DNA from 4 places in the Skermanella rosea genome. Region 1 is predicted to be linked to each of the others. Evidence: riboswitches for the same ligand, from Rfam matches in the RefSeq annotation. Region 1 holds a riboswitch; each other region holds the start of a gene.
What was found. A riboswitch is a leader RNA that binds a small molecule or an ion and turns the genes downstream of it on or off. The one in region 1 is predicted to bind thiamine pyrophosphate.
Positions count from the first base shown of each region.

Region 2: another riboswitch for thiamine pyrophosphate. It lies ahead of thiO (glycine oxidase ThiO); the one in region 1 lies ahead of JL101_RS23290 (ABC transporter substrate-binding protein).
Region 3: another riboswitch for thiamine pyrophosphate. It lies ahead of JL101_RS06760 (ABC transporter ATP-binding protein); the one in region 1 lies ahead of JL101_RS23290 (ABC transporter substrate-binding protein).
Region 4: another riboswitch for thiamine pyrophosphate. It lies ahead of thiC (phosphomethylpyrimidine synthase ThiC); the one in region 1 lies ahead of JL101_RS23290 (ABC transporter substrate-binding protein).

Region 1 covers NZ_CP086111.1:4,986,632-4,989,490, reverse strand. Annotated here, with positions in the region: gene JL101_RS23290 (ABC transporter substrate-binding protein) at 1-1,067, opposite strand, end outside; TPP riboswitch at 1,125-1,225, opposite strand; gene JL101_RS23285 (methyl-accepting chemotaxis protein) at 1,381-2,859, shown strand, end outside.
Region 2 covers NZ_CP086111.1:524,798-527,656, forward strand. Annotated here, with positions in the region: gene thiS (sulfur carrier protein ThiS) at 17-238, opposite strand; gene thiO (glycine oxidase ThiO) at 235-1,446, opposite strand; TPP riboswitch at 1,436-1,536, opposite strand; gene JL101_RS02485 (S49 family peptidase) at 1,625-2,470, opposite strand; gene JL101_RS02490 (tRNA1(Val) (adenine(37)-N6)-methyltransferase) at 2,519-2,859, opposite strand, start outside.
Region 3 covers NZ_CP086111.1:1,457,352-1,460,210, forward strand. Annotated here, with positions in the region: gene JL101_RS06750 (ABC transporter substrate-binding protein) at 1-15, opposite strand, end outside; gene JL101_RS06755 (ABC transporter permease) at 22-777, opposite strand; gene JL101_RS06760 (ABC transporter ATP-binding protein) at 795-1,562, opposite strand; TPP riboswitch at 1,555-1,663, opposite strand; gene JL101_RS06765 (acetoin utilization protein AcuC) at 1,764-2,859, shown strand, end outside.
Region 4 covers NZ_CP086111.1:3,153,920-3,156,778, reverse strand. Annotated here, with positions in the region: gene JL101_RS14625 (hypothetical protein) at 108-332, shown strand; gene JL101_RS14620 (hypothetical protein) at 527-1,438, shown strand; TPP riboswitch at 1,506-1,624, shown strand; gene thiC (phosphomethylpyrimidine synthase ThiC) at 1,707-2,859, shown strand, end outside.

The sequences.
Region 1 (2,859 bases):
ACGATGACCGCGGAATGGGCCATGTTGCCCCGGCCGTCGGAGTGGTAGGTCATGGCGAGCCCGCGGTACGTCCCCTTGGCCAGCGCGTCGCGCACGGCCTCCGGCGTGTCCGCCCCCTTGGCCGCCGCGTCCAACACCATGCGGATGCCGTCGTACTGGCCGAGCGCGAAGGCGTCGGGCTCGGTGCCGAAGGCCGTGCGGTACTCGGCGGTGAAGCGCTCCATCTCCGGCGAGCCGCCCGACACCGGCGAGGCCGAGGTCTCGGCGCAGACGCCCCTCAGTTCGGCCGGCTCCAGCAACGCCGCGGTGGACGGCTGGTGCATGGCCGAGCCGGCGACGATCGGCACGCCGGGGTTCATGGCCGTCGCCTGCCGCACGAACAGCGCCGTCGGGCCGGAATGCAGGTGCAGGACCAGCACGTCGGGGTTGGCCGCCATGGCCTTGGTCAGCACCGGCAGCATGTCGCGGATGCCGGGATCGACGCCCTCCTCGAACACCGGCTCGACGCCCAGCTTGCCGAAGGCGTCGCGCAGGTGCGCCTGGCCGCTCTGGCCATAGGCGGTGGTCTGGTAGATCACGGCCGGCCTGCGCTTGCCCAGTTCCTCCGCCACGTAGCGGGCATGGGCGGTCTTGGTGACCCCGTCGCCGGGGAAGAAGCGGAAGACCCAGGGATTGCCGCGCTCGGTGATCGACGCCGTGCCGGAGACCGTGACCAGGGGGATGCCGTACTCGTCGGCCAGCGGCAGCATGGCGAGCATCTGGGTGCCCAGCATGCTAGCGGCGACCGCCGTCGGGGTCCCGCGCCCGGACGCCCGTTCCAGCGCGGTTACCGCGCCTTCGGGGGAGGTGCCGGTATCGATCACTTCCGACCGCACCGTAACCCCTTCGGGAGCTTCCCGGATCGCCAGGACGGCGCCGTTCCGCTGGCTGGTGCCTTCCAGCGCCAGGAAGCCGGTGACCGGCACCAGCACCGGGATGTCCAGGTCGGCCGCGGCGGCGGAGCCGGCGGCGGACGACAGGGCGGCGGCGAACGCGGCGGCGAACAGTGTGGACTTCCGGGCGGACATCGTCGGTTCCCCTTCCTCCTTGCGAAGCGGAAACCTGTGAGTGCCGCGATTTGCTCTTGGTCGGTCCCACGGGCTCCCTTCGCTGGCATGATCCAGATCAGGTTCTATGGGTATGATCTCAGCACGGGCGGATCGGCCCGGCACCCCAGCCTTCGTGACGCGACAGTGACAGTCCGGCTTGGCCCCGTCAAGGCTCGGCCAGCCCTATCCGAAGGAGAGCGCCCGGCCGTTTAATCTAATACTTTTGACGTAGATCATTGCCGCTGCAACCCTGGCGCCCGATTGTCCGCGATTGCAACTGGGGGGATGACCAATGAACACTCGCGAGCTGTCCGACGCGCGGGCTCAGCCCGACGCGGCCCCGTCCCATGGCACGTCGGTCGAGCTGGCGCTCTGGCGGATCGACGGTGCCACGCAGCGCTCGCTCCGGCAGCTCGGCCCCCATGTCAACGCCGACCTGGACGGCATCCTCACCGATTTCTACGGCTTCCTGAAGCGCTTTCCCGAGACGGCGGAGCTGATCGCGGCGGAGGGCATGGTCACCCGCCTGATCTGCGCTCAGCAGGACCATTGGCACAAGCTGTTCGTCGACGGCATCGACGCCGGGTACGTGGAGCGGGTGCAGCGGATCGGGTCGGCCCACCACCGGGTCGGGCTGAAGCCGCGTTTCTATCTGTCGGCCTATTCCTTCATCCTGGAGCGGCTGGTCCGCTCGGTGATCGAGCGCAACCGCTGGAGCCGGCACGCCGCGGCCGACCAGGCGGCGACGCTGATCCGCACCCTCCTGATGGAGGCGGAGCTGGCGCTTTCCGTCTATACCCACACGACGACCGAGCAGCACGTGACGGACGAGCTGCTCGACCTCGCCGACACCTTCGAGCAGGAGCTGGACGACGCGGTCCAGCTGGTCCGCCGCAAGGCCGAGGCGATGGAAAGGGCCTCGACCGAGGTGTTGGGCGCCGCCCGCATGGTCAGCGAGGACGGCGGCCACGTCGCCGAGGCGTCCCACGAGGCCGACGTCAACGCCCAGACCATCGCCGCCGCCACCCAGGAGCTTTCGGCCTCCATCGCCGAGATCTCGCGGCAGGTGGACCGCTCGACCGGGGCCGCCCAGGACGCCACCGTCCGGTCCCAGGCGGCCCGCGACATCGCCAACAACCTGACCGACGTGTCCGACAGGATCGGCTCGATCGCCTCGCTGATCGAGAAGATCGCCAAGGAGACGCGCCTGCTCGCGCTGAACGCCAGCATTGAGGCGGCGCGCGCCGGCGAGGCCGGGCGCGGCTTCTCGGTCGTCGCGAACGAGGTCAAGCTGCTGGCCGACCAGACCAATGACGCCACGGGCAATATCCGGTCCGAGATCCAGTCGATGCAGAAGGCGATCGGCGACACGGTCAGCGCGATCGCCGACGTGGCCGGCCGGGTCGAGCTGGTCAACGACACCATCACCGCGATCGCCTCCGCCGTGGTCGAGCAGGACGCTGTCACCCAGGACATCGCCCAGACCGTGACCCAGACGGCCGACAGCGTGCGCCGGGTGCACGAGCGGATCGGCAGCGTCGCCACCCAGGCGGGACTGACCACCACGGTATCGACCCAGCTGCGCAACAACACGACTGAACTGGTCGAGCAGGTCGTCAACATCGAGAAGCGGGTGATCTCCAGCCTGCGCAACTCCCGCTTCGCCGAGCGCCGGCGGGCGATGCGCGTCACCGTGGACATCAAGACCGAATGCAGGGTGGACGGGCGCGCGGTGCCGGCCTGCGTCGAGAACATCTCCAGCGGCGGCGCC
Region 2 (2,859 bases), 1.6 Mb from region 1:
TCGGGCGTGTCCGGCTTCAGCCGCCGGAGAAGGGGCGGACGATCTCCAGGTCGTCGCCTTCGGCCAGGGCGGTGTCGGCCCAGCGGCCGGCGGGGACGACCGCGCCGTTCAGCGCGACGGCGACGCCGCGGGCTCCGGGAACCACCCCCTTCCCGCGCAGCAGGGCGTCGAGCGTCGGGGCCGCCAGCGGCTCGCGCTGGCCGTTCACCTGGATATGCGGGGGAATATGTCGGGTCATGGAAGTTCCTTCCCACTCTGCGGGCGGCCTGGCGCCGCTCTCTTCGCGAATCGGTCGATGCCGAACGGGCGGATGACGTCGGCGATCCGCCCGGTCAGGATGTGGTCGGAGACGGCGTCGGCGGTGACCGGGGTCAGCAGGATGCCGTTCCGGTGATGGCCGGTCGCCAGGACCAGCCCGTCCAGCGCCGACGGTCCCAGGATGGGGGCGTCGTCGCGCGAGCCGGGGCGGAAGCCGACCCACAGCTCGTCGATCGGCAGTTCCTCGACTCCCGGCAGCGCCCGCCAGGCGCCCTCGAGCAGGGACATGACGCCGCCCGCGGTCAGGTCGGTGTCGAAGCCGCGCTCCTCCACCGTGGCGCCGATCACCAGCCGGCCGTCGCGGCGCGGCACCAGATAGACGCCGGGCGTCCAGACCACATGCCGGAGCAGCGGCTCGCGCGGGTCCATCCGAAGGGCCGCCATCTGGCCCTTGACCGGCCGGACCGGCGGCCGGGCACCGTCGGGCAGACCGGGAATCCCCCGCGACCAGGCGCCCGCGGCCAGCACGGTGACGTCGGCCCGGTGCGTCCCGCCTCCGGCCGCCAGCACGCCGGCGGCGTGCCCGCCCTCGACCAGGATCTCCTCGACCGCCGTGTGTTCATGCAAGCGCCCCCCGGCCCGCTCGAAGGCGGTGCGGAGCGCCAGGGCGACCTTGCGGTTGTCCACCTGATGATCGCGCGGGCTCAGGATCGCCGCCGCCGTGCCGGTGTGCAGATAGGGCTCGCGGCGCTTGACCTCCGCCCCCGTCAGCCACTCATGGCCGAGCCCCAGGCTCTTCTGGAGGTCGAAATTGAAGCGCAGCCGGGCGACGTCGTCGGAGTTCAGGGCCACCACGAGGGTGCCCTCGGTGCGCAACTCGACGTCGATGCCGGAGGCGGCCTGAAGCTCCTCGGCGAAGCCCGGCCACAGGTCCTGGCTGTGCCGGTTCAGCGGCAGCTGGCCCTCCTCGCCGGGCTCGACCTCGACGCCGGCCGCCAGCATCCCCGCGGCGGCATGGCTGGCGCCGCGTCCCGCCTCGCCCTTGTCGAAGATCTCGACCCGGCACCCGGCGGCGGCAAGGCGCCAGCCGATGCCGAGGCCGACCACGCCGGCGCCGACGATGGCGACCGAGGGGCGGTCGGACCGCGGGCCGGTCGGAATATCGGAAATGGATCGCGCTGTCGTCATGGGGGCTCCCTTCGTCGGCATTATCCGAACAGGTTCGATGGGTATGATCTCAGCCGGCCCCTCGAAGGACCGGCACCCCAGCCAGATTTTCCGGACTCGCGTCCGGGGTCGCGACTATGCGGCATGCCCCGGTGTGACCGCAAGGCTTATCGGGCAGCCGCCCAGCCCGGGGGCGCCGCTACAGGCCGAAGCGGGACCACATGGCGCGGTCCTCGACGGCATTGATCATGGCGCTTGCCAGATCGTCGGCGAGGCCGGACGGCGTCAGGGCGGGCAGCGCCGCTTCCGTCCGGATGCGGCCGCGCCACCAGCGGCGCTCGCCATGGACCAGCCGCAGGTTGACCTTTTCGCCGAAGCGGTCGCGCATGACCGATCGCAGGTCGCCGAGCCCGTCGACCAGCCCCAGGTCCAGCGCCTTGGCGCCGGTCCAGAACTCCCCCGAGAACAGGTCCTCGTCGGTCCCCTTCAGGCGGTCGCCGCGCCGGCCGCGGACCATGGCCTTGAAGGCGTCGTGGATCTCCGCCTGGATCGCCTTCAGCCGGACGATGTCCTCGTCCCGCTCGGGCTGGAACGGGTCGAGCATGGCCTTCCGGGTGCCGGAGGTATGTACCCGCCGCTCGATCCCGTAGCGGGCGATCAGGTCCTGGAAGCCGAAGCCCGCGGAAACCACGCCGATCGAGCCGATGATCGAGCTGGGATCGGCGTAGATCTCGTCGGCGGCGCAGGCCAGCCAGTAGCCGCCGGACGCCGCGACGTCCTCCGCGAAGGCGAAGACCGGCACCTTCTTCTCGTCGGCCAGCTGGCGGATGCGTCCCGCGACCAGGGCGGACTGGACCGGCGAACCGCCGGGCGAATTGACCTGGAGCGCCACGGCCTGCTGGCCGGGAACGGAGAAGGCGCGCTGGATGGCGGGCGCCAGGGCCGCCAGGGTGATCCCCGGGCGGAGCGCCCCGCCGGCGCCGATGACGCCGGACAGCCGGAGAACGGAAACGGTGGGGGCGGGCTTGCGACCGAGGGCGGTCATGATACGGCGGATCAGCATGCCGCTTAACATGGGGCGGGCGCCCTGTTTTCAAAGATCCAGCGCGGCGCCGTCGCGCAGGATCGCCTGGGCCGCGCCGGTGAAGCCGCCGTCGGCCTCGTGCAGCACCAGGCCGGGCATCAGGCGGGCGGGGCTGCGGGCTCCCTTGCGCGCGGTCACCACGACGCGGCGGGCCGGCCGGCCGGCCTTGGGCCACAGCGGGACCAGGGTGATCCCGCCGAACCGGCCATGCAGCAGGGCGATCAGGTCGTCCAGCCGGTCGGCCCGGTGGATGACGGTCAGGGTGCCGCGCGGCTTCACCCGGCGGGCGCAGAAGTCCAGCCAGGCCGCCAGGTCGGCCGCACCCTCGCCGTGCGCCAGCGCGCGCCCCG
Region 3 (2,859 bases), 2.6 Mb from region 1:
TGCTTCGGTACGCATGGGTGTTCAGTCCCTCTCTTCGTCTGGATTCTTGTCCCGTTGCCACGGCAGGGCGCGGCGCAGCAGCGCGTCCACCGCGAAATAGAGCGCCACCGCGATGGCGGCCAAGGTCAGCAGGGCCGCGAACATCAAGTCCACCTGCATGCGCCCGTTGGCGTGCAGCATCAGGTATCCGAGCCCGGCCGAGGCCCCGACCCACTCGCCGACCACGGCGCCGATCGGCGCCACCGCCGTGGCGACCCGCAGGCCGGAGGCGAAGGCGGGCAATGCTGCCGGCAGGCGGATCCGGACCAGCGTGGTCCAGCGCGACCCGCCCATGGTCCGAGCCAGGTCCAGCCAGCCCGGCTCGGTCCGGCGCAGCCCGTCGAAGAAGGCCGAGGTGACCGGGAAATAGATGATCAGGGTCGCCATCGCGACCTTGGACGCCATGCCGTAGCCCAGCCACAGCACCAGCAGCGGCGCCAGCGCGAACACCGGGATCGCTTGGCTGAACACCAGCACCGGCATCAGCCAGCGGCGCGCCGGCCGGAAATAGCTGAGCGTCAGCGCCGTGGCGGCGCCCAGCACGACGCCGAGCGCCAGCCCGCCCAGGATCTCGCCCATCGTGAACAGGGCGTGGTAGCCGATCAGGCCGGCCCGCTCCCACAGCGCCACCGCCACCCGCGCCGGATCGGGCAGGATGAATCGCGGCACGCCGGTCGCCCAGACAAGCGCCTGCCACGCGGCGATCAGGACCGCCGCGGTCACCAGGGGGCGCACCATGGGCCGTACCGCCCGCATCATGATGACAGCCGCCGCAGCAGCTCGGCCTGCCGCGCCAGAAGCGCCGGATCGTCGGCCGGCCGCGGCGGCGAACCCTCGGGCGAGATCGCCGGCCCGATTTCCGCCGGCTGTCCCGCCATCACATGGATCCGATGTCCGATGCGAAGCGCCTCCAGCGGGTCGTGGGTGACCAGAAGCACCGTCTTCCCCGCCAGCAGCCCGGCCGCCAGTTCCTGGAGCCTGAGCCGGGTGATCGCGTCCAGGGCCGAGAAGGGCTCGTCCATCAGCACGACGGGACGGTCCTCCATCAGGGTGCGGGCCAGGGCCACCCGCTGGCGCATGCCGCCCGACAGCTCCGCCGGCCGGGCTTGCAGCCGGTCGCCCAGCCCGACCGCGTCGAGCAGCCCGCGCGCCCGGTCCGCCAGGGCGGCGCCCACCGCCTCGCCGCGCAGCCTCGGCCCCAGCAGCACGTTGTCCAGCGCGCCCAGCCAGGGCAGCAGCAGGTCCTGCTGAGCCATGTAGGCGACCCGGCCGTCCAGCGGCTTTCCGTCCTCCGCCGCCAGGACCGTGGGCGGCTCCGGATCGGCCAGCCCGGCGATCAGCCGAAGCAGCGTGGTCTTGCCGACGCCGCTCGGCCCGAGCAGGCAGGTGCAGCGGCCGCCTTCGAGCTCGAAATCCAGGCCGTCGAACAGCCGCGCGCCGCCATAGGTCAGGCGGGCCCGCTCAATTCTCACGCCGATGCTGGGAGGATGGGCCGACACGGTCGGCCGCACGAGGTCGTGCATGGGTCACTGATCCCTACGCCGGTATCAACCGGATCAGGTTCCAGGGGTCGTCCCGCGGCTTGGGACCTCTCAGCCGACCATCGGCTCCCCCCAGTGAGGTTGGGACAGACTATTGCAAGTCCGTGACGCCCTGGCAAGGCGCTGGAATACCGAATACGCACATAGTTGACGAAGCGCGGGGGGCGGCCTAGGTCAGCTTCCATGTTGAACCAGCCCCAGCCCGCCCAGTCCCAGCCCGCCCAGTCCGAGCCCATCGGCCCGCTCTTCATCGGAAGCGAGATCTACCGGGCCTCCACCTATGGCAAGAAGCACCCGCTCGCGATCCCGCGGGTCTCCACCGCGATCGACCTTTCCCGCGCCATGGGATGGCTGGACCACCGGGACTATCTGGACAGCCCCAGGGCGACCCCCGACCAGCTCGCCCGTTTTCACGACCGGACATATATAGAGACGGTCCGCCGGGCCGAGGCGGAGCAGCGGCTCGATCCGGAGGCGCGCGACCGCTACAATATCGGCCGGCTGGAGAACCCGATCTTCGCCGAGGTCTTCCGCCGTCCCGCCACGGCGTCGGGCGGCTCGATCCTGGCCGGCCGGCTGCTGGCCGAGCACGAAGGGGTGATCTACAACCCCGCGGGCGGGACCCACCACGGCCTGCGCGACCGGGCCAGCGGCTTCTGCTACTTCAACGACCCGGTGCTCGCGATCCTGACCATGCTCGACGGCGGCCTGCGCCGCGTCTATTACGCGGACCTGGACGCCCATCACGGCGACGGGGTGGAATATGCCTTCGCCGACGACGACCGGGTGCTGACCGTGTCGGTCCACGAGGGCACCCGCTGGCCCTTCACCGGCAAGGTCGGCGACCGGGCCGGCGGCATGGCCCGCAACCTGCCGGTCCCGGTGGAGTTCAACGACTCCGAACTGGACTACATCCTGGAGAACGCCCTGATGCCGCTGGGCCGGTGCTTCGCCCCCGACGCCGTGGTGATCCAGTGCGGCGCCGACGCCCTGGCCGACGACCCGCTGAGCCGGCTGGAACTGTCCAACCGCGCCCTGTGGAACGCCGTCCGCTCGCTTGCGACCCTCGCTCCCCGGGTCCTGGTCCTGGGCGGCGGCGGCTACAATCCGTGGTCGGTCGGCCGCTGCTGGACCGGGGTCTGGGCCACCCTCAACGGCATCGACCCGGACGTTCCGGTGACTCAGGACGCCGAGGAGGTGCTGCGCGCCCTGACCTGGAGCCGCCGCCAGGGCCAGAACCCGCCGGAACACTGGTTCACCACCATCGCCGACGCCCCGA
Region 4 (2,859 bases), 1.8 Mb from region 1:
TGGATTTCTTTTGTGCAATATGTATATCAGTGTCCTTATCCAAAGTTAGTGCGGATGCTTGTTGGTTGATCTTGCTATGTGCCGAAACTTCTATCAGGGAGCTGGCGATGGCCGCAATCGAGAGTCTCAAAGCGATCCTTGACAAGACCTATGAGGGCATGACGCCCAAGCAATTGATGTCCCAATCGCCTGCCGCCCTCGCGGGCGTCACCGAGGGCGACGCGCTCAAACTCAAGGAAGCCTTCGGGATCGACACGATCGAAGAACTGGCGACGTGCAAATACTTCCTGTGGGCTCAGGCACTCCACGTCCTCGCGAAAACCGAGAAGTAGGCTCTTGTCCCGCCACCGTCCGGAGTAGGCGCGGTGGCGGGGCCTTCCTGAAGTTTCCCTAGATTCCGGCCATGGTTTCGTCAAACAGGATAACGGTTTCGGATCGGTAATGCGAGCGCGGAAGAAAAGGGTGGAGTTTTGCCTATCCGAAGTTTTATCTCTCCTGTTTGCACATCCCCGCAGGAAGCCAGGACATGCCGACCACAGCCAGGAAGCTCGATACCCCCACCCGGTTGCCTCCGATCCTGCCGGGGGTGGCTCCGCCGTTCCATCAAGCCGCGCTGTCCAGCTGCGTGGTCCATCACCTCGTCGATCCCGCCAGGGTGACCGACCTCTTTGAAGGGAGCGGGCTGCGGCCAGCCATTTTCGGCGACCACGCCTCGGTCAGCTACGGCTTCCATGTCCACGGCGCCTTCCGGTCGGCCGGGCTGAACCTGCCGCCCGAACACTGGTCGCCGTCGGCGGCCGGGATCGTCCAGGAACTGGAACTGAGCATCGTGGCCTGTCCGGAAGGCCGCTGGGACGAGGTTCCGGACATCACCTTCGACCAGTGGCTCATGGGCGACGAGCAGACCCATCTGCTGGGAAACCACCGCCTGTTCGTGCCCTGCGATGATCCGGCGGCCGTCTCGGTCGGCAGGGAACTGTTCGGCGACCCGATGTTCCTGACCGGCTTCCTGGTCAACCTTCCATCGCCCGATCCTGTCCGTGACGGCAGGGCCGCGACCGCCGAGACGGAGTGGATGCAGACCTGGGGATTCCGGGTCACCGACCCCGACGACCCGGCCGACTGCATTTTCACCGTCCTGGTCGACACCACCGGACTGACCCCGATTCCCGGCACGATCTCCCCGGTGACCCGGTACGGCGTGTCCGCGGGCCGGCCGGTCGGCTCCCGCTGGAGCGTCGCCCGGCCCTTCGACACCTTCTTCATCGCCGATGACGGACCGGCGGATCGGGTGCGGCTGACATACGGCGCCAGCCCCCATCCGATGGGCGTCGTCATGCGGGACCTGTTGGAGGGAACCCCGGCCAATGCGATCCAGACCTTCCAGTCCGACCCGGTCGCGGTCCGCAGCCGGCCCTATTTCCTGAAGCGGCCCTGAAGGCGTCGGCACCGGTCACTTCAGGCGACGGACGGCTTGACAAGCGGCGGCGATGCCCTGAGGATCGGCGTATTCCCAGGGGAGCCCCGATAGGGGGCTGAGATTCCGTCGGCCTAGCGGCAACGCGGAGACCCTTTGAACCTGATCCGGGTCGTGCCGGCGTAGGAAGGGGAGAGGGCGAGGACTCCGCGGTCGCATCCGCGCCCGGTCTCATCATATCCGTCGCTGCATTCCGGATCTCCGCTCGCCTTCGAAGCAGGAGATCACGATGCCGAAAGACAGCAATCCGACCTTCACCGTTTCCACTGGGCCGCTGCCCGCGTCGCGCAAGGTGCATGTTCCGGGCACCCAGTACCCGGACCTGCGGGTCGCACTGCGCGAGATCGACCTGGAGCCCGGCTGCGGCGAACCGCCGGTCCGTGTCTATGACAGCTCCGGCCCCTACAGCGATCCGGCCGCTGAAATCGACATCGCCCGCGGCCTGCCCCCGTTGCGCGCCGGCTGGATCGCGGCCCGCGGCGATACCGAAGCCTATGACGGCCGGCCGGTCAGGCCGGAGGACAACGGCCTGCGCCAGGGCCAACGCTCCAACCTGGAGGAGTTCTCCGGCCCCGCCCGCAGGCCGCTGCGGGCACGGGGCGGTGCCGCCGTGACACAGATGGCCTATGCGCGGCGCGGCATCGTCACGCCGGAGATGGAGTATGTCGCGATCCGGGAGAACCTCGGCCGGCAGGCGGCGCTCGACGCCGTGCGCGACGGCCGGTCCTTCGGCGCCGCGATCCCGGACCATGTCACCCCGGAATTCGTGCGCGACGAGGTGGCGAAGGGCAGGGCGATCATCCCGGCCAACATCAACCATCCGGAGATCGAGCCGATGATCATCGGCCGCAATTTCCTGGTCAAGATCAACGCCAACATCGGCAATTCCGCCGTCGCCTCCTCCGTGGCGGAAGAGGTCGAGAAGATGGTCTGGGCGACCCGCTGGGGGGCCGACACCGTGATGGACCTCTCGACCGGCGCCAACATCCACACCACCCGCGAGTGGATCATCCGCAATGCCGCCGTGCCGATCGGCACCGTCCCGATCTACCAGGCCTTGGAGAAGGTCGGCGGCCGGGCCGAGGAGCTGACCTGGGACATCTACCGCGACACCCTGGTCGAGCAGGCGGAGCAGGGCGTGGACTACTTCACCATCCATGCCGGCGTCCGGCTCGCCCATATCCCGCTGACCGCGCGGCGGGTGACCGGCATCGTCTCGCGCGGCGGTTCGATCCTGGCCAAGTGGTGCCTGGCGCACCACCGGGAGAACTTCCTCTATACCCGGTTCGAGGAGATCTGCGAGATCATGCGGGCCTACGACATCAGCTTCTCGCTGGGTGACGGGCTTCGGCCGGGTTCCATCGCCGACGCCAACGACGCGG